DNA from 2 places in the Peribacillus sp. NPDC060253 genome. Region 2 is predicted to be linked to the other one. Evidence: predicted binding sites of a transcription regulator. Region 2 holds the regulator's gene; the other holds the start of a gene.
What was found. The regulator NrdR, encoded in region 2, represses ribonucleotide reductase genes. The targets are predictions, from matches to a motif close to AACACNATATATNGTGTT.

Region 1: ACFWE9_RS01265 (vitamin B12-dependent ribonucleotide reductase) is a predicted target of NrdR. The motif match lies at 6,698-6,715, and genes of this name have one in related genera.

The regions. Positions count from the first base shown of each region.
Region 1 is NZ_JBHXAS010000002.1:103,520-113,860, reverse strand. It holds gene ACFWE9_RS01295 (DEAD/DEAH box helicase) at 1-306, opposite strand, end outside; glycine riboswitch at 674-761, shown strand; glycine riboswitch at 765-848, shown strand; gene gcvT (glycine cleavage system aminomethyltransferase GcvT) at 981-2,087, shown strand; gene gcvPA (aminomethyl-transferring glycine dehydrogenase subunit GcvPA) at 2,105-3,451, shown strand; gene gcvPB (aminomethyl-transferring glycine dehydrogenase subunit GcvPB) at 3,444-4,907, shown strand; gene ACFWE9_RS01275 (rhodanese-like domain-containing protein) at 5,058-5,441, opposite strand; gene ACFWE9_RS01270 (lipoate--protein ligase family protein) at 5,641-6,477, shown strand; gene ACFWE9_RS01265 (vitamin B12-dependent ribonucleotide reductase) at 6,866-9,436, shown strand; gene ACFWE9_RS01260 (hypothetical protein) at 9,580-9,765, opposite strand; gene splB (spore photoproduct lyase) at 9,902-10,341, shown strand, end outside.
Region 2 is NZ_JBHXAS010000020.1:36,862-47,202, forward strand. It holds gene dnaI (primosomal protein DnaI) at 1-704, opposite strand, end outside; gene ACFWE9_RS07915 (replication initiation and membrane attachment family protein) at 691-2,103, opposite strand; gene nrdR (transcriptional regulator NrdR) at 2,168-2,629, opposite strand; gene speD (adenosylmethionine decarboxylase) at 2,896-3,276, opposite strand; gene ACFWE9_RS07930 (glyceraldehyde-3-phosphate dehydrogenase) at 3,635-4,672, opposite strand; gene coaE (dephospho-CoA kinase) at 4,832-5,431, opposite strand; gene ytaF (sporulation membrane protein YtaF) at 5,453-6,088, opposite strand; gene mutM (DNA-formamidopyrimidine glycosylase) at 6,163-6,996, opposite strand; gene polA (DNA polymerase I) at 7,016-9,640, opposite strand; gene hflC (protease modulator HflC) at 9,768-10,341, opposite strand, start outside.

The DNA of each region.
Region 1 (10,341 bases), on a different contig from region 2:
AATCATATACTCTTTTAGGATCAAGCCAGCCTCGATTGTTTTTCCGAGCCCTACCTCATCGGCTAATATGGCTTTGCCATTCATCTTTTCCACTACTTGTTTTGCTGCTTCCAATTGGTGGGGAAGCGGGGTTAACTGCGGAAGGTGCTTGGGCGCCTGTAAACCTTCAAAATCTGGGATGATGAGATTTTCCTCCATTTGAACAGCCAGCTTATACAGCTCCCAATTTCCCCATGGACCATCATTCTCAATCTTTTGTAGAAACTCGTCATTCCATTCAGAATTGAAGGATATATTGATTTTCATAGAAATAACTCCCTCTTAAATCATAAATTCCTTAATATAAGGTCAAAATCCGAACATTACATATGTAAAGTAAGAAAAATATTTATCTTCAAAAGATATTGCAGAGATAAGTTTCTTAGGGTAGGATATAAGTATATTTAGAAAATTCTAATTTACAAACGCTAAAAATGAATCGTTTTATCTCGATTTTGCAGTTCGCGTGCTCTTAGTATGAGCTATAGGCTCCTGCTTTATCCATGATAACTGAAGGAGATCATTCAATTGGTTCCGGAAAGTTTTTGGAGTGTGGGGTCTTTAAATGCTTCCGATGCTTTACTAATGGTTGGGAGTGATTCACTTGCTTTCATTGGTAGACATTTATATGCGGGTGAAGATAAGGGGAGAGACTACGGATGTAGCGCCGAAGGAGCAAACTTAGCAGTGAATCTCTCAGGCAAAAGAACTCTTATTGGACGCAACTCTGGAGAGCGCCGCCCGTATTGGGATGGCCACCAAAGGGGAAAACCTATTATATAGGTAAACTTTCAGGTTTCAGGACAGAGAAAAAGCTCAAACGGGCTTTCTCTGTCCTTTTTTGTGCTTTTTTTACATCATGACTCAGGATTTCTGATGGGTATGACAAGAAGCTTTTTGAAGCCGATTTAAATTTTAAAAAATCCGAGGGGGGTCATTTTTTGACCAATTTAAAAAGAACACCACTATTTGAGGTTTATCGTGAATGCGGAGGGAAAACGATTGATTTTGGCGGCTGGGAACTTCCTGTCCAATTTTCGGGTATCAAGGATGAACATGAAGCCGTACGTACTAAAGCGGGTTTATTCGATGTTTCCCATATGGGGGAAGTGGATGTTAAGGGTCCTGGAAGCCTTTCTTTTTTACAGAAGATGATGACCAATGATGTATCAAAGCTGCAACAGGGTGGTGCCCAATATACGGCTATGTGTTATGAAAACGGAGGCACGGTAGACGATCTCATCGTTTATAAAAGGGCTGAGGATGATTACCTGCTAGTAGTCAATGCAGCGAATACAGAAAAAGATTTCAATTGGCTGCAAGCTAATCTTTCGGAAGATGTCCAAATTACGAATGTATCGAGTGACTATACACAGCTAGCACTTCAAGGACCATCTGCAGAAAAGATATTGCAAAAACTATCAGAAAATACTGCCTTAAGTGAAATTGGATTTTTCAAGTTCAAGGAAAATGTCATGATAAATGGTATCTCCACGATGGTATCCCGTACTGGATATACGGGTGAAGATGGTTTTGAAATATATAGCCGCAGTGAAAATGGCCCGGCCCTTTGGAAGGCAATTCTTGATGCTGGCAAGGAAGAGGGGATACAACCGATAGGTTTAGGTGCCCGTGATACCCTGCGTTTTGAAGCAAAACTGCCGCTTTATGGGCAGGAGCTTTCAGCGGACATCACCCCAATAGAGGCCGGGATTGGCTTTGCGGTTAAAGTGGATAAGGAAGCTGACTTTTTCGGAAAAGCAGTTCTTGCTGAGCAAAAGGAGAACGGGACTTCTCGCAAGCTTGTAGGAATTGAAATGATTGACCGTGGCATTCCTCGTCATGGTTATAAGGTTTACAGCGGAGACAAAGTCATTGGCGAGGTCACCACTGGTACCCAATCTCCAACATTGAAGAAAAATGTTGGATTGGTACTTATCGATAAGGAATTTTCGGTACTGGATGCCGAAGTCGAAGTGGAAATCCGTTCCAAACGATTGAAAGCCGTTATCATACAAACACCTTTTTATAAAAAACCACGTAAATAGAGGGGAATGGTCATTAGATGAAACATCGTTATTTACCCATGACAGAGCAAGATAAAAAAGAAATGTTAGAAGTGATAGGGGTACCTACTGTTGAAGACCTTTTCAATGATATCCCTGAAAGTGTTCGCTTTCAAAGAGAATATGACATCAAACAAGCTAAATCAGAGCCTGCACTAATGAAAGAATTATCGAAGCTTGCTGCCAAGAATGCGGATCTTAAAAACTATGCATCATTCCTTGGCGCGGGTGTGTATGACCATTATGCACCAGTCATCGTCGATCATGTTCTTTCACGTTCTGAATTTTATACGGCTTATACACCCTATCAGCCTGAAATTTCACAGGGGGAGCTGCAGGCCATCTTTGAATATCAAACGATGATCTGTGAATTGACGGGAATGGATGTAGCCAATTCCTCCATGTATGACGGAGGAACGGCGCTAGCTGAAGCAGCCATGCTAGCTTCAGGCCATACACGCCGTAAAAAGATTCTCATTTCAGGAGCAGTACACCCTGAATCGAGGGAAGTCGTGAAGACCTATGCAAAAGGCCAACGCGTTGAAGTGATCGAAATTCCTTATAAAGACGGTGTGACGGATATGGCTGCTTTAAGGGAATTGGCCAATGAGGACGTTGCGGGAGTGATTGTGCAATATCCTAACTTTTTTGGACGCATCGAACCATTGAACGAAATGGAAGAAATCATTCATGGCGTTAAGTCCATGTTTATCGTTTCCAGTAACCCGCTTGCACTGGGAGCCTTGACATCACCAGGTACACTCGGCGCAGATATCGTAACAGGAGATGCCCAGCCATTCGGCATTCCAGCTGCTTTTGGTGGCCCCCATTGTGGATATTTTGCAGTCACGAATAAACTTGTTCGCAAAGTGCCGGGCCGTCTCGTCGGTCAAACGGTGGATGAAGATGGAAAAAGGGGATTTGTGCTGACGCTCCAAGCACGTGAACAGCATATTCGCCGTGATAAGGCCACGTCCAATATTTGTTCCAACCAAGCTTTGAATGCCTTGGCAGCTTCTGTTGCAATGACCGCGCTTGGGAAAAAGGGAGTCAAAGAAATGGCCGTGCAAAATATTCAAAAAGCACATTATGCAAAAAAAGCTATTAAGGAAAAAGGGATAGAACTGATGTTTGATGGTCCATCGTTTAATGAATTTGTGATTAAACTTCCTTCTTCGTTTTCAGAAATCAATAAAAACTTATTTGAAAAAGGAATGATCGGCGGCTTTGATTTAGGTACCGTTTATCCTGAGCTGAAAGACCATATGCTTGTCGCAGTAACGGAACTTAGAACAAAAGAAGAAATTGATGCACTTGCGCAGGAATTGGGGGATCAACATGAATAATCAAGATCAAGATCAATCACTCATTTTTGAAATCAGTACATCCGGTCGAATCGGATACAGTCTGCCAGAAATGGATGTGGCAACTATTCCGCTCGAAGAAATTCTTCCTGCCGACTACATCCGTAAAGAAGAGGCACAGCTTCCTGAAGTATCTGAACTGGATATCATGCGTCACTATACGGCACTCTCCAAACGTAATCATGGGGTGGATTCGGGTTTTTATCCGCTTGGTTCATGCACGATGAAATATAATCCGAAAATAAATGAAAATGTGGCCCGTTTTAACGGTTTTGCCCATATCCATCCATATCAAGATCCGACTACTGTTCAGGGAGCTTTGGAGCTTTTGTTTGATTTACAGGAACATTTAACGGAAATCACAGGGATGGATCAAGTGACGCTGCAGCCTGCAGCAGGTGCTCATGGTGAATGGACAGGGCTAATGATGATTCGTGCTTTTCACGAGGCGAATGGTGATACAGCACGGACGAAAGTGATTGTACCTGATTCTGCACATGGTACGAATCCAGCTTCTGCCACTGTTGCCGGACTTGAAACGATAACAGTGAAATCCGATGAAAATGGATTAGTCGACCTTGAAGATTTAAAGCGTGTGGTGGGATCGGATACGGCGGCATTGATGCTGACGAATCCAAATACGCTGGGATTGTTTGAAGAGAACATTTTGGAAATGGCACAACTTGTCCATGATGCTGGTGGGAAGCTTTATTATGACGGAGCCAATCTGAATGCAGTTCTTTCGAAAGCCCGCCCGGGTGACATGGGCTTTGATGTGGTTCACTTAAATCTCCATAAAACGTTCACAGGCCCGCATGGCGGCGGCGGTCCGGGTTCTGGCCCTGTTGGGGTAAAGGCGGATTTGATTCCCTACTTGCCTAAACCACAGGTGGTCAAACAAGATGAGCAATTTGTACTGGATTATGATCGCCCGCAATCCATCGGCAGGGTAAAACCTTATTATGGAAATTTCGGAATAAATGTAAGGGCATATACGTATATTCGTTCAATGGGTCCTGATGGTCTTAAAGCCGTCACCGAGAATGCTGTCATCAATGCCAATTATATGATGCGAAGGTTAGAACCATTTTTTGACTTACCATATAATCGCCATTGTAAGCATGAATTCGTATTAAGCGGACGTCGCCAAAAGAAATTGGGGGTCAGGACTCTCGACATAGCCAAAAGGCTGCTTGATTTCGGTTATCATCCGCCAACCATTTACTTCCCGTTGAACGTGGAAGAAGGAATGATGATAGAACCGACTGAAACGGAGTCAAAAGAAACACTTGACGCTTTCGTCGACGCAATGATCCAGATAGCCAAAGAAGTGGAGGAAACTCCGGAAGTCGTTCAGGAAGCTCCACATACAACCGTTATAAAGCGGCTTGATGAAACTCTAGCAGCAAGAAAACCGGTTCTGCGTTATCAAGTCTAACCTGATAGCCTACATGAAAAAATCCCTGCCTGCCGGCGGGATTTTTTTCATGTTATGTATTTTGTGAAAGAATTCATCAAAGTCGATGAGCTAACTTTCATTTTTTTACATGAAGGCATTTTAATTAAAAAGAGCCCATGCGATGGGGTCTTATTTCTTTGCTTTGATTTTCCCGGTCCACATTTTGAAACCGCCCTTTAGATGAAATAGTTCCCTGTAGCCCTTTTTGTATAGCATGGCTGCAGCTCTTCCGCTGATGATTTCGCTTTGAGCGTACAAGTATACAGGCTTGTCCGGCCTGATTTCGACCAAGCGGGTTTTCATTTGCGTCATAGGGATGTTTCTTGCGCCTAAGATATGACCATTATCAAAATCATTCGGTTCCCGCACATCGATTAGTTGCACTTTTCTGTAGTTAGCGATAAATTCGTCCTGTGATAATGTTTTAACGATTTTACGCTGGCGGTACCAATTAAAAAGTGAATACACAATAACCGCTCCTACGACGATGAGCAGTGTATATAATAGTTCCAAACATAAAAACTCCCTTCTACCTTAACGAATACAGACAATACTTATTATATAATTGCTTTACTTAATAATCAAAAAGAATTTTCATCAAATTCTCTATCGACTTAATAGCACTTTCTTTTTTAGAGTGTTAAAGTCTGTTAAACTACTACATGTGAGTTTTTTTGGGGGAAAAACAGTCTATTTGAAATGAGGGGTAAGGATGACAAAAGTAAAATGGGGATTTATAGATTCTGGGTATTGTTCACCGGCTTTTAATATGGCGCTGGACGAGGCCCTTTTAAATTGGCAAAGCAAAGGGGAAATTCCGCCAATCATACGCTTTTACGGTTGGGATCCAGCGACATTGTCGATTGGTTATTTTCAAAAGGCAGAAGCGGAAATTGATTTGGAAGAGGTCAAAAGGCAGGGCCTTGGTTTTGTTCGCAGGCCAACTGGAGGACGAGCAGTACTGCACGAACATGAATTGACATATAGCGTAATCGTTCCAGAATCCTATCCGGGAATGCCAACTACCGTTACTGAGGCATATCGGGTCATATCGGAAGGAATATTAATGGGGTTCAGGAACCTTGGATTGGATGCTTATTTTGCCGTGCCTCGAACCGAGCAGGAGAAAGCGGCTTTAAAAGCACCCAAATCATCCGTCTGCTTTGACGCTCCAAGCTGGTATGAACTGGTCGTTGAGGGTAGAAAGGTTGCTGGCAGTGCGCAAACCAGGCAAAAGGGCGTCATCCTTCAGCACGGGGCCATTTTACTTGATCTTAATGAGGAAAAGCTATTTAGCGTATTTAAATTCTCGAATGACAGGGTTAAAGAAAGAATGCAAAAAAACTTAAGGAACAAAGCTGTGGCGATAAATGACATTGCCGGTAGAAAGATTTCCATCCCGGAAGCGAAAGCTGCTTTTGAAAAAGGTTTTGCCGATGGACTATCGATCGATTTAGAGCCATATGTCCTCACTGAACAGCAATTGTTGGAAGTGAAAGCCATTGCTGAAAGCAAATATGAAAGCGATGAATGGAATTTCATGAGATAGAAAAAGCAGAGTGATTAGAATGGAAAATAAAAAATTTTTCAGATTTGTTTGACCAATAAGCTATTCCTTGCAGGGATAAGCCCTAAAAGGGATGGGGAAAAAGCAAGGTCCAAATTAGTTGAAATCTGATGAAAAATTATTGTAAATCGACATTTTCCTCCCTTTTGCTAACTATATTAATTGATTTATCGTTTGACAAAATTAAAAGTTATTCAACTCAAACACAATATATAGTGGTTTAAATATTTAAAGTGACACTATATGTTGATTTTTGAGTTTCGCTATGATAAATTTAGGATACTTGTTAAGCGAAACGGACATGTAAGGCTACATATAGATTTTTGCGGCGGCAAGAACGGATCTTGAAACATATAAAGGAGAGGGAATTATGTCGGTTGTAATAAAAGAAGCTTTAAAGGTTGATCTAGAAAGGTTGAATAAGGATATTTCTTTATTTCCCCAGGTACACCCTGTAACGGCTGATATGAAAATGACGCATAAGGGAGTGTCCCGTCTAGTCATGCTTGACCGCTATTCTTTTAAGGATACTGAAAAAGTCACGCTCTCGGCAGGAGATTTCGTCGTGTTGACGATTAAGGAAGATCCGAAATTCCCGGCACGGGGTCTCGGTTACATCGTTGAAATAGATTGGGAAACGAAAAAAGCCAAGGTATTGGTGGATGATGAATTCCGTGGTGTATTGGATAATCCGGAAGAAGTGGAGACGGGGATTATAAACCGCCCGTTGGATATTATCGAAAAGCCGCTTGAAATATACTATGAACAAATTGCGAAACGTAATGCAACCGGATTGGCTTCAGTTGAAACAACGGAAGAAAAAAGAACGGAATGGTTCAATAAATTCTATGAAGAATTAAAGAACCTTAATTTTGTCCCAGCAGGACGCGTATTATATGGGGCAGGTTCCAATACGGATGTTACTTATTTCAACTGCTATGTGATGCCATTCGTACCGGATTCACGTGAAGGGATTTCCGAACATAGGAAACAAGTGATGGAAATCATGAGCCGCGGCGGCGGAGTGGGTACGAACGGATCGACACTGCGTCCAAGAAACACGCTGGCTAAAGGGGTTAATGGAAAATCCTCGGGTTCAGTATCATGGCTTGATGATATTGCGAAATTGACGCATCTTGTTGAACAGGGCGGAAGCAGACGCGGTGCGCAAATGATCATGCTTGCTGATTGGCATCCGGATATTGCAGAATTCATCATTTCCAAAATGCAAAATCCCAGGATTCTGCGTTACCTAGTGGAAAACACTAGAGATGAAGCCATCAAGAAATATGCGATGGATAAATTGAAATTCACGCCGCATACCGAACAGGAATCGGCTATGTATCAAGGAATCATCAATTATAAAGAGATTCCCGGTCTAGGTGGATTTAGCGAGAAAATCATTAAGGATGCAGAAGAAAAGGTACGTACTGGCGGAACGTACAGTGTCCATAATCCAGATTTTCTTACAGGTGCCAATATCTCGATTTGCTTGACCAAGGAATTTATGGAAGCAGCAGAACAAGATGCAGAATACGAATTGCGTTTTCCTGATGTTGAAAGCTATAATGCCGAAGAAATGGCTACTTATAATGAAGAATGGCATAAAGTCGGTGATGTTCGCGAATGGGAGAAGATGGGTCACAAAGTCCGTGTTTACCGTAAAATCCGAGCTAAAGAGCTTTGGAACTTAATAAACATTTGTGCGACATATTCTGCAGAACCTGGTATTTTCTTTATCGATAATGCTAATGAAATGACTAACGCTAAAGCATATGGTCAACAGGTCGTAGCTACGAACCCATGTGGTGAACAGCCATTGGCTCCATATTCAGTATGTAACCTTGCTGCTGTCAATTTAGCGGAAATGGCTGATAAAGACAACAAAACGGTTGATTTCGAGAAGCTTAAAGTTACCGTTGAAGTCGGTGTGCGGATGCAGGACAATGTCATTGACGCAACTCCTTACTTCTTGGATGAAAACAAAAAACAGGCTCTTGGCGAGCGCCGGGTTGGACTTGGTGTAATGGGTCTGCATGACCTGTTAATTTACTGTGAAACGGAATACGGATCTGAAGAAGGAAATATGCTGGTTGACAAGGTGTTTGAAACGATTGCGACTACTGCTTACAGGGCTTCCGTGGAACTTGCTAAAGAAAAAGGCAGTTTCCCGTTCCTGATCGGGTCAACGGATAAAGAAACCGATGAGCTTAGAACACGCTTCACACAAACCGGATTTATGGAAAAAATGCCGGAAGATATCAGGGAGAGTGTTGCTGCACACGGAATCCGCAACTCTCATTTATTGACTGTTGCTCCTACAGGAAGCACAGGAACGATGGTTGGGGTATCAACAGGTCTTGAGCCATATTTCTCCTTCACGTATTTCCGCAGCGGACGACTTGGTAAATTCATTGAAGTTAAGGCTGACATTGTACAGGAATATTTGGACCGTCATCCAGAAGCAGATACAAAAGAGCTTCCAAAATGGTTCATTTCCGCAATGGAATTAGCGCCTGAAGCACATGCTGATGTTCAGTGCATCATTCAACGCTGGATTGACAGCTCGATCAGTAAAACGGTCAATGCTCCTAAAGGATATACTGTTGAACAAGTTGAAAAAGTATATGAACGTCTATATAAAGGCGGAGCAAAAGGTGGTACGGTGTATGTGGATGGCAGCCGTGACAGTCAGGTTCTTACGCTCAAAGCGGAAGAAAACCAAATGGACGAGCAGCTTGAAATGGACGAATTGAATGATGTGGAAGTTAAGAAAAAAGTCGTATTGGTCGATACGATAAATGAACTGCGTTCGACGAATGTTACAATTGGATCGGAAGTAGGCAACACGTGTCCAGTCTGCCGTAAAGGCGAAGTACAGGAAATGGGCGGATGTAACACTTGCACGAATTGTGGAGCACAATTAAAGTGCGGGCTATAAACTGAAAGAACAAAGGTCGTTAAGTGCGCTGGAAAGTTAATCTTAACGGGGTTATATAAAAAATCAAAAGTTCAAGCAAGACAAAAAGTATAGGTAATGAAGAGAAGACCGAATCCTAGGATTCGGTCTTCTCTTTGCATTACTCAACCATTTTCATTTTGCTGGGCTATTTCCTTTTCGGCTAAGTATTGGTTCCCATCTTTCAATACGGAAAATTTATCGACAGAGTCTCCAGGGATATTCCTCGGATTTGGATATTTATTATCGGTTTGGACGGTCATTACTTGTTTTCCCATACCATTTGTCAAGAATTCTTGTTTATTAGCCATTTTGCATCTCCTTCATTTGATTTTCCCAATTAAAAACAATCATGAGGATAACAGAATAAAGAAAAACTATCCTTATTGATTAGATTGTCTAGTTTGATTGAAAATATGACAAATCCACAAAAGAATGGAGAACAAAATGAAGCCTTTTATCCCACAGTTAGTATATATCGAGCCTAGGGCATTGGATTACCCGCTTGGACGGGAATTGAAAAAGAAATTCGAGGATATGAATATTGAAATCCGTGAAACCACATCACATAATCAAATTAGGGATCTTCCTGGAGAAAATGATTTACAAAAATATCGTGTCGCCAAGTCGACTCTTGTGGTCGGGATCAGAAAAACATTGAAATTCGATTCATCTAAGCCCTCTGCTGAATATGCCATCCCGTTGGCTACTGGTTGTATGGGGCATTGTCACTATTGTTATTTACAGACAACACTTGGGTCAAAACCATATATTAGGACATATGTGAATCTTGATGAGATTTTCGAGGCAGCCGAAAAATATATTAATGAGAGAAAGCCTGAAATTACCCGTTTTGAAGCAGCCTGTACATCCGATATCGTCGGAAT
Region 2 (10,341 bases):
GCCCCAATATCATCCAACATGAGGACAGGTGCCGTCTTCACCATCTCAATTTTTTCATTGACCGTATTATCACCTATCGATCCCTTAAGTTCCCTTAGGTAGTCAGGTACATAGACAATAAGAGAGGAAATTTGCCTTTCAGCAAGTTCATTGGCAATAGCACCTAATAAATACGTTTTTCCAACTCCGAACTTCCCATATATATATAAGCCTTTTTGCCTTTCGCCTGGCTCATACTCCATAATGAACGACATCGCCTTACTTAATACACCCAAGCGTTTGTTTTCATCATCCGTTTGTGTAAAATCTTCGATCGTCGCCTTTAAAATATCCTTCGGCACATAAAGGCTGCGGATCAATTTTTCCCGTTTCCGCTTTTCATCCTCTGCCAATTTCCGCGGACAGATTTCATAATGCAGATTCAGGGCTTTCCCCTGAACGACCAATTTGGGATAATAACCATGCATCATATTGATGCAGCCATCCAAGCTGGGACATTTATCACACTTATTGCTTTGTGAAGTGAATTCATAAAGTTTTCCTAAGTTTTTATCAATCATTTCATTCGTGACAGTCGAACTGTTGGCATTTAAAAACAACCGCACCTGTTCGTCTTCAAAAATCTCCTGTTTTAGCTTTTCATAACGCTCTTGAAATTGGTTTGTATTGGCCAATTTATTAAGGGAACTATTAATCTTTTCCATCGTTCATTTCACCTCCTGCTTTCCACTGCTTCCATTTTTCCTGGAGATCACGTTTCTGGGCATTCAATTCAGGCTGATCCGTATTCTGCTCCTGTTGTACTTCTTCCTTTTTCTCAAGCCACTCCGGAACCACTTCTTCCCGAATCGCCTTTTTTCGGCCGCCCTTAGCAACATTCCTGCTCCCTTGAGCCCAGTCTTGATATTTCCTGTGTTCATTTTTAGCTAATTCCATCGCTTCGATGACGGTGGAAACCTTCAGCCGTGCCCAATGACCTGCCAGCTTTTCCACATAGCCCTTCGTGAATTTCATATCCGTTTTGAGCATGACATATTCAATTAAGACATTGACGACACCTGGATTCAGCTTTTGATTGATCATTACGCCTTCCACCACTTTCAAATCACCGCTTGATGGTTCTGCACCGCCTGACAATTGCATCAACCGCTCCCGTGGAGAAATCGTCTCCAAATGACGGATCAGCTCTTGTTCCTGCGTTTTCGGTTCTTCTTTTTGTGTCCGTTCACGAATCGGCTGCACACGATTGACAAGGGAGGGCATATCTGCCTGCCGTTCGATTTGATACCAATCCCTTGCTGCCTTTCTGAGGTTCTCCTCATCGATCTCATCATCCAATGAAACGGCATCCATTACTAGTTTTTGCATTTCAAGCGGATCAATGCCATATAAAAAGGCAAGTTTGGCGATCGTACTTTTTATTTTCGGTGTAAAGGCCTTTTTCGGTACGATCGAGGATTTCATCCCGGCAAATAAAAGGTCAAAATCAAATAAGCTGTCAAATCCCGATGGCTCGACTCCATCCGTCCGCTCGATGTATTGCTGTTTTGGCATCGGTTTCCATTCATTTTTCGCTTCATCCGTTACATATAATGAGTCCAAATGATCGGAGGAGAATACCTCCGCAAAAGATTTAGTCACACTCTCATATTGATCCGGTTCAATATGATCATCACAAAAGAATCTCTTTAACCGGTTGAAATGTGCTTTACCAATCTTTTTATATAAGTAGACATTCAGCATTCCATCCGTGAAAAACTGCTGGGGGGACAACGGCGGGTTCAACTCATAGATAAATTCCTTCGTATCATTTTTCGATTTCTTGTATACATTCAACAAACCGATTCCCTCAAGTAAAAGGCGTGCTTCGTAAATATCACCTAGCTTAAGGCCGATGGTATTCATTAATTGATAATGCGAGGAGGTTTCCGACCATAGCCTGTTTTCCTCCAACTCACTCCATAACGTCATGTATAGGCTCATACAGATAGGTCCAATAAGAGGTTGATATAGTCGGGTCAGTATTTTCCGATCATAATCATGAAGCAGCCCCGCAGATGAGACCATGTATGAATCCGCTGGGAGCAATTCTTGCCAATGCATTGACATCTCCATTCAAACCTTTCAAAAGATGTAGTGAAAAAAGAGCCAAAGTAAATCTTCAGCTCTACTTTCTTTCTTTATTTATTAAATCTTTCAATTCATCGATAAAGACATTAATATCTTTGAATTGACGATAGACGGATGCGAATCTAACATAGGCAACCTCATCGACTTCTGCCAGCTTGTCCATCACCATTTCGCCGACATTGTCGCTTTTCACTTCCGCTATGCCCTGGTTGCGCAGTTCTTTTTCTACATAACTGGTAATTTGTTCTAGTTCTTTCAAGGGAACCGGACGTTTTTCACAAGCCCTGATTAAGCCACGCAGGATTTTATCACGACTGAACTCTTCCCGTGTCCCGCCTTTTTTCACTACAATGAGTGGTGTTTCCTCCACCTTTTCGAATGTCGTGAATCGAAAACCACATGCCTCACATTCACGGCGTCGTCGAATCGATTTACTTTCATCGACTGGCCTGGAATCGAGCACTCTTGTTCCATTATATTGACATGATGGGCATTTCATCATTATCAGCTCCGTATTTTATGTAGGACTCCCCTATCTAAATGTTCCCCAAGGAATTACTTTTCTATCTTAATCTTATATTAAAAGGAACGGCCAGTACAAGTAAAAAGTGTAACTTCCAGCAGCAGGCACTTTTGATCAAGCAGCTGAAGTCCGTCATCAAAGTCTTGTGCTCTTTTGGCACGTACCATTAATATTAAGAAGGTTGCCGATTCATGGCATTAAAAAAGAGATGCACCCATGGCATCTCTGTGTATACGTGTTTTTTATAGGGCACTTATATTGGCTTTTTTCATTTGTACAGGACCTAATCCACGTGGCAACTCCATGTTTTCACGCGTTTGCGCATTCAAAGCATCTGCAATATAATTTGCCGCAATATTCGGATCCAAGTTACCGCATGTATAGACATCAATGCTGGCATAGCCGTGTTCTGGAAAACTGTGAATCGTTAAATGTGATTCAGAAATGATGACAACCCCACTAACTCCTTGTGGAGCAAACTTGTGAAAGGCAACTTCGCGTACCTCTGCACCTGATTTCAAAGCAGCATCAACAAAAATCTTTTCAATCAAATCGATATTGTTCAGTTTTTCAAAGTCACAACCCCAAAGTTCAGAAATGACATGTCTACCCATTGTTTCCATAGTGTAAGCTGTTTCCATATTAAGCTTCCCCCTTACCATGATTTAAAAATAAGTTCTGATAACTACCACGGGGGAAAGTTAGTCCAAAGAGGTCCTAACCCTTTAAGTAGCCATCATGCAAACCGCTTTTGAAGAAGTTCACGATTCATAGTATATATGGTTTGAATTTTTTTTGCAACTCCAAATTGAATTTTTAGAAAGATAAACTTTATATGTAATAGGGATATAGCAAAGGTTCCCATGTAGAGCAAATTCTGTTTTCGTGTTTATTCAGTACCATAGAGTGGCCAGAAATTGATTAATCACTGAATTAAAAATAGCCCGCTAAAAAAACTTAGCAGGCTCGTTTTTTTTTTTATTATTTTACTGATAACTCGACTTCGGAAGTTCTTTTCAACTCGGACGCAACTAATTTCACAAGGTCCACTACCCGGTTGGAGTAACCCCACTCATTATCATACCAAGCCAGGACTTTCACTTTCCTGTCACCAATCATCATCGTCGTTAAACCATCAATGATGGCAGAGTGAGGATTCGTTTTGAAATCACTGGAAACTAAAGGTTCCATCGTGAATTCCATGATTCCTTTTAGTTCATTTTCTGAAGCGTCGATGAACGCTTGGTTCACTTCTTCAATCGTGACATCCTGGTTTAAATCCACAACAAGATCGACTAGAGATACGTTAGGTGTCGGTACGCGTAACGCCATTCCGTGAAGCTTGCCTTTTAATTGAGGCAACACCAAGGAGATGGCTTTTGCAGCTCCTGTAGTCGTAGGAATGATGCTTTCCGCAGCGGCACGGGCACGTCTTAAGTCTTTGTGCGGGTTATCGATATTATTTTGATCATTTGTATAAGAATGGATCGTTGTCATTAAACCGTTGTTTATGCCGAATTTTTCATCAAGGACTTTTGCAACAGGTCCAAGACAGTTAGTTGTACAAGATGCATTGGATATGACAAAATGCTTGTCAATTTCCAGCACTTCCTGATTGACGCCCATTACAATGGTAACGTCTTCATTTTTACCCGGTGCCGATAAAATCACCCTTTTTGCCCCTGCTTCTAAATGAAGAGCCGCTTTAGAACGATCATTGAATTTTCCAGTAGCTTCAATTACAATATCTATGTTCATCTCTTTCCAAGGCAATTGCTTTGGATCGCGGTTATTTATTAGTTGTACTCGGCGGCCATTCACTACTAGTGAATCATCTTCCGCTATAATGATACCGTCGAATTTACCATGTATCGTATCATACTTTAGTAAGTGGGCTAAAGTTTCAGCAGGATAGCTTGCATTAATGGCAACAATGTCCAAACTCTCATCTAATATGGCCTTTCGGAAAACCATTCTTCCAATTCTCCCAAATCCGTTAATCGCTATTCTTGAATTCATTGTTCGGACCCTCCTGAAAATATTAATGTTATACTTATTACCTCTCATATGTAATTAGTATAACATAATTAAGTTGAATTGTGCTAATAAAAATGCGGATTACACTTATTTTTTCAACATAAAAGGAAGAAACCTGGAGGTTTCTTCCTTTTATGACACCTATATGACATGCCATTCGCTAAGTATGGCCTTCACTTGCTTCTTCGTTTCGGTAAGGTCCCCGTTATTATCGATGACGGCATCCGCCAAAGCCTTTTTATCAGCTAAGGGCATTTGCGAATGAATTCTGGCGAGAGCATCCGTCTCCGATAGGCCATTCCTGTTCATCAAGCGTTCCAATTGAACTCGCTCATCTACATATATCAGAAGTGTTTTTTCCACCATGTATGTTAGCTTACTTTCGAATAGGAGCGGAATATCCATGAATACCGTTTCTTCACCAGCTGCAAGCGCCGCTTCCGTTTTGAGGCGCATCCACTTTCTGACGGCTGGATGCACGATGCCATTCAAAAGCAATCTTTTTTCCTGATCATGAAAGATTATCGACCCTAACTTTACGCGATCGATAGTCCCATCCGTCAATAAAATATCTTCTCCAAACGTTTTCACCACTTGATGATACGCTTCTTCATCTGGCTCAACGACAGCACGGGAAGCCAGATCTGCATCTACGATTGTGAATCCGAGTTCTTGTAAATAGAGGCTGACACTGCTTTTCCCGCTAGCGATGCCCCCAGTGATTCCGATGATTTGTCCCATAAGCTCCCCCTTTTAAATCAATTAACATAACTTGAATAAGCCGATAAAAATTAAAAGTACACCTGGAAGAAAGGTCAACTGCTGGACAATTTTATTATTTGAAAGCAATTTCCCGCTTTGGAGTCCGCTCCATATGAAGATTGAACTCATAACAGCGATGCATCCAGCGAGGATGATTGGCGATATTCCGATCATGGCCGCTCCAACCCCGGCCCCGAACGCATCCAGCGATAGCGCAAACCCAAGCACAAGCGCTTCAACACCTGTGATCGTACCTGATTTATCAAAATCGGCATTCAATGGTTTTTGCAAAATATTGATGACTACCCCAAGTGATTTTATTTCAAAATTAAAGATGATTTTTTCATGATATCTATCTTCATTCAGTTCTTTGTCAGGCTTAAAATACTGGTATACCATCCAGGCACCAAGAATAATGAGAATGATGCCCCCCGTTTTTTCAGCCGCCCCGATAGATATGAGCTGACTGATGAATTGTCCGATGACCATCGCTATGCCCAAACTCAATGCAGAACAAAAAGAGATGACTGCTATTGACTTTAAGGGGATTTTCATCTTCCGCATACCGAATGTCAAACCTACGCCAAATCCGTCAATACTAACTGCAAAAGCAAGAAAAATAATTTGTAGCCACATCGGAATATTACTCCTTCCATCTCGTTGCTACCCTAGTATATGGAAGGAGCCCATCCGATGTGTTTGAAAAAACATTAGCTCATGTACGGCTGGCATAATGGGCAAATATGTGTACCGCGTCCTGCAACAACTAGCTTTTCCAGTGGCGTTCCGCATGTTTTACAGTTCTCGCCTTTTCGTCCATAAACATTCAGTTCTAACTGAAACATGCCGATTTGTCCTTGAGAGTTGACGTATGAACGAATCGTACTTCCTCCTTTTTCCACCGCTTCACCTAATGTTGTAATGATTTCTGCATGCAACTTTTTGATTTCTTCCATTGAGAGTGAAGAAGCTATCCTTTCCGGATGGATACCAGCACGGAATAACGACTCGTCCACATATATATTTCCAATTCCAACGACAACCGTTTGATCCAGGAGAACTGGCTTGATTTTTCTGTTGGTTCTTGCCAACTTCGCACTGAGCCCCTCGACTGTAAAATCTTCAGATAGCGGTTCAGGCCCTAAATGAAGCAGCGGCAACCTCTCAAATTCTTCCCCTTTAGCAAATAGGTGCATCGTACCGAATTTCCGAACATCGCGGTATCGAAGTTCACTGCCGTCCGTGAAAGTGAAAATCACATGGGTATGCTTATCAAACGGCTCTTCTTTTGGATGCACCCCGTATTTTCCCTCCATCCTTAAATGAGAAACCATCGAATAATCATCCAAGGTGAAAATGAGGAACTTGCCCCGACGCCCTATACTCTGAATCGTCTGCCCTCTTAGAGCATCCTGGAACTGTTCGACAGGCTCAGGGGCTTTAATGATTTTTGGCCAGAAGACGGACACTTCCTTGATCTCTTTTCCGATTACTAGCTGCTCTAATGTTCTTCTGACTGTTTCCACTTCTGGAAGTTCTGGCATTACAATCACCTATCTTTTATTATTTGGCATCAAACCATGTTGGCCCGAAGGCATAATCCACTTTAAGGGGCACATTCAATCCAATGGCATTTTCCATTTCCTCAGGCACGATCACTTTAAGTATTTCAAGTTCCTCGGGAGGAGTTTCAAAAATCAATTCATCATGCACCTGAAGAAGCATCCTCGTTTTCAGCCCTTCTTTTTTCAGGCGCTTATTCATATTTATCATGGCAAGCTTGATGATATCCGCGGCACTCCCTTGAATTGGCGTGTTCATCGCTGTCCGTTCGGCAAAGCTCCTGATGTTAAAATTCCGGCTTGTAATCTCAGGTATATAGCGACGTCTTTGCATTAATGTCGTGCTGTATCCTTTTTGACGGGCTTCATGTATGCTGTCTTCCATATATTCCTGGACACCAGGAAAACTCCTTAAATACTTCTCGATGAACTCTCCAGCTTCTTTCCTCGTGATGCCAAGACTTTGCGATAGCCCATAGTCACTTATACCATAAACGATTCCAAAGTTGACCGCCTTAGCTTGGCGCCTCATGTTCGAAGTGACTTCTTCTGCGGATACATGGAATACATCCATCGCTGTTCTTGTATGAATGTCCATACCAGCCTGGAACGCTTCAACCAATCCGTCGTCATTGGCGATATGCGCCAGCACCCGCAACTCGATTTGCGAATAGTCAGCAGCAAAAATGATCCAATCCTTTTCGGAAGGAATGAAGGCCTGCCTGATTTTCCTGCCCTCTTCAAGTCTGATCGGGATATTTTGCAGATTCGGATCTGTTGAACTTAACCGACCGGTCTGGGTCAATGCTTGATTGAAACGGGTGTGCACCTTCTCCGTTTTGCCATTGACCACTTTGAGCAAGCCTTCAATATAGGTGGATTGCAACTTACCAAGCTGGCGGTACAGTAATATTTCCTTAACGATATCATGCTGGCTCTCCAGTTTTTCCAGTACATCAGCTGATGTGGAATATCCCGTTTTAGTTTTCTTCATGACCGGGAGCTCCAATTTTTCAAATAGGATGGCCCCAAGTTGTTTAGGTGAATTGATATTGAAAGCCTCTCCGGCCAAATCAAAAATTCTTCCTTCAATGGTTCTTAAACGGATGGCTAATTCCTGCCCCATGTTTTTCAGCCGGCCACTATCCACCTTTATGCCCTGCCATTCCATATTTGCAAGGATGATCGACAAAGGCAGCTCCAGATCCGTTAATAAATCATATTGCTCAAACTCATGAAGCTTATCAACCATCGGCTCTTTCAGAGAAAGAATCGCCTTCGCTTTTCTGGCGATATGATCCCTTAATTCTGCCTCCTCAGGTAACTTGCGTTTTGCTCCTTTCCCATAAAAAGCATCATCGGCTTCAAGTCGAATAGCACCTTGGGTTTTCGTGATTTCTGCCACTTCGTCCACTGATTCTGCCGGATCCAGGATATAGGATGCTAAAAACACATCAAAATCGATGCCTTTTATTTCTACTCCTCGGTGGCGGAGTGCCACAACCGTACGCTTCGCATCGAAAACCGTTTTCTTTTTTGTTTCATCTTCTGCCCAGGATTTAAATGCCTCGGAACTCAAAGCATTTTCTCCATGAAAGTAAAAATGACCATGTTCATTACTTATGGCAATTCCAATAATGTCTGCACGATGATAATTATCTTCTAAGATTTCAACGTATAGAGCACTTTCATCCGCAAACATTTCTGCTGTCATTTCAGCCGTGTGGACCTCTATCTCTTCCTGTTCAAGCGGTACACTTTCCGTAACATCCAATTTATCGAGCAAAGTAGAAAAGCCAAGCTCTTTATAGAATGAAATGACTCGATCCTGATCCATTCCACTGTACTCGGTCTCGCTTACAGAAACTTCAAGCGGGACTTCCCTCGTAATCGTAGCAAGCTCCTTGCTCAGCAGCGCCAGGTCTTTATGTTCTTCTATTTTCTCTTTCAATTTTTGTCCGCTTACTTCATCAATCGATTGCAGAAGATTTTCAACGGTTTCAAATTGATGCAATAATTTAAGAGCGGTCTTTTCACCAACACCCGGTATACCTGGTATATTGTCGGAGGCATCTCCCATCAGTCCTTTTAAATCGATGATCTGCAAAGGGGATAGCCCGTATTTTTCATGGATATGCTTTGGCGTATACTCCTCAATTTCAGTAATCCCCTTTTTCGTAATGGAAACCGTCGTATTGGGGGAGGATAATTGTGTTAAATCCTTATCACCGGATATGACTTTCACTTCAAAACCATCTTTTTCAGCTTGTAAAGACAGTGTACCGATAATATCATCGGCCTCGTAATTCTCCAGTTCATACCTTTTTATTTGAAAACAATCGAGCAGCTCCCGAATGAAAGGAAATTGCTCGGATAATTCAGGCGGCGTTTTTTGACGTCCTCCCTTGTATTCTTTAAATGACGCATGTCTGAATGTCGTTTTTCCAGCATCGAACGCAACCAGGATGTGCGAGGGTTTTTCTTCTTCAAGAATGCGGTTGAGCATCATGGTGAATCCGTATACGGAATTCGTATGTACCCCTTTATCATTATTCAAGAGCGGGAGTGCAAAAAACGCACGGTAAGCAATGCTATTTCCATCTATGAGTACTAACTTTTTATCCAAATCCGTCTTCCTCCAGTCATACAGGTTCAAGTATTTTAGCTTCTATTTATAAACGCAAAAAGCCGTTCATTTTCTTCCTCTATTCTACCATGAGTAGAAGCGGAAAGAAAAATGAACGGCAACGCGGTTATTTAGTGTTTCCCATTAACAAGCTCGCATAAGGGGAATCCGATGGCAGAACGATGACCGTTTGATCTCCAATCGTTTTTTTGTAGGATTCAAGAGTCCGGTATAGTTTATAGAATTCGGGATCTTTGGAAAAAGATCTATTATAGATTTTCGCTGCTTCCCCTTCCCCTTCGGCCCTGATCACTTCTGCATCTGCCTCTGCTGTCGAGAGCAATTCTTTCACTTTCCGATCAGTATCCGCAATGATCCGGTTTTTTTTCGCATCACCTTTTGATAGGTATTCTTGGGCTTTTGATTCACGCTCGGAAATCATCCTCTTGAAGACCGATGCTTCGTTTTCGGCTGGCAGGTCCGTACGTTTTATCCGGACATCCGTCAAGCTGATGCCATAACTGTCCTTTTGCAGCAGTTCGTTGACTTTTTCCGTTATGCGGTCGTTCAAACTTCCTCTTGATGACTTCTCATCATTGATGATTTCATCATAATTCAATTGGCCCAACTCTGAACGGACTGCTGAATAAATGAACTCTTCCATTTTCGTTTCCGCATTACCGAGCGTCCTTGCATTTGTA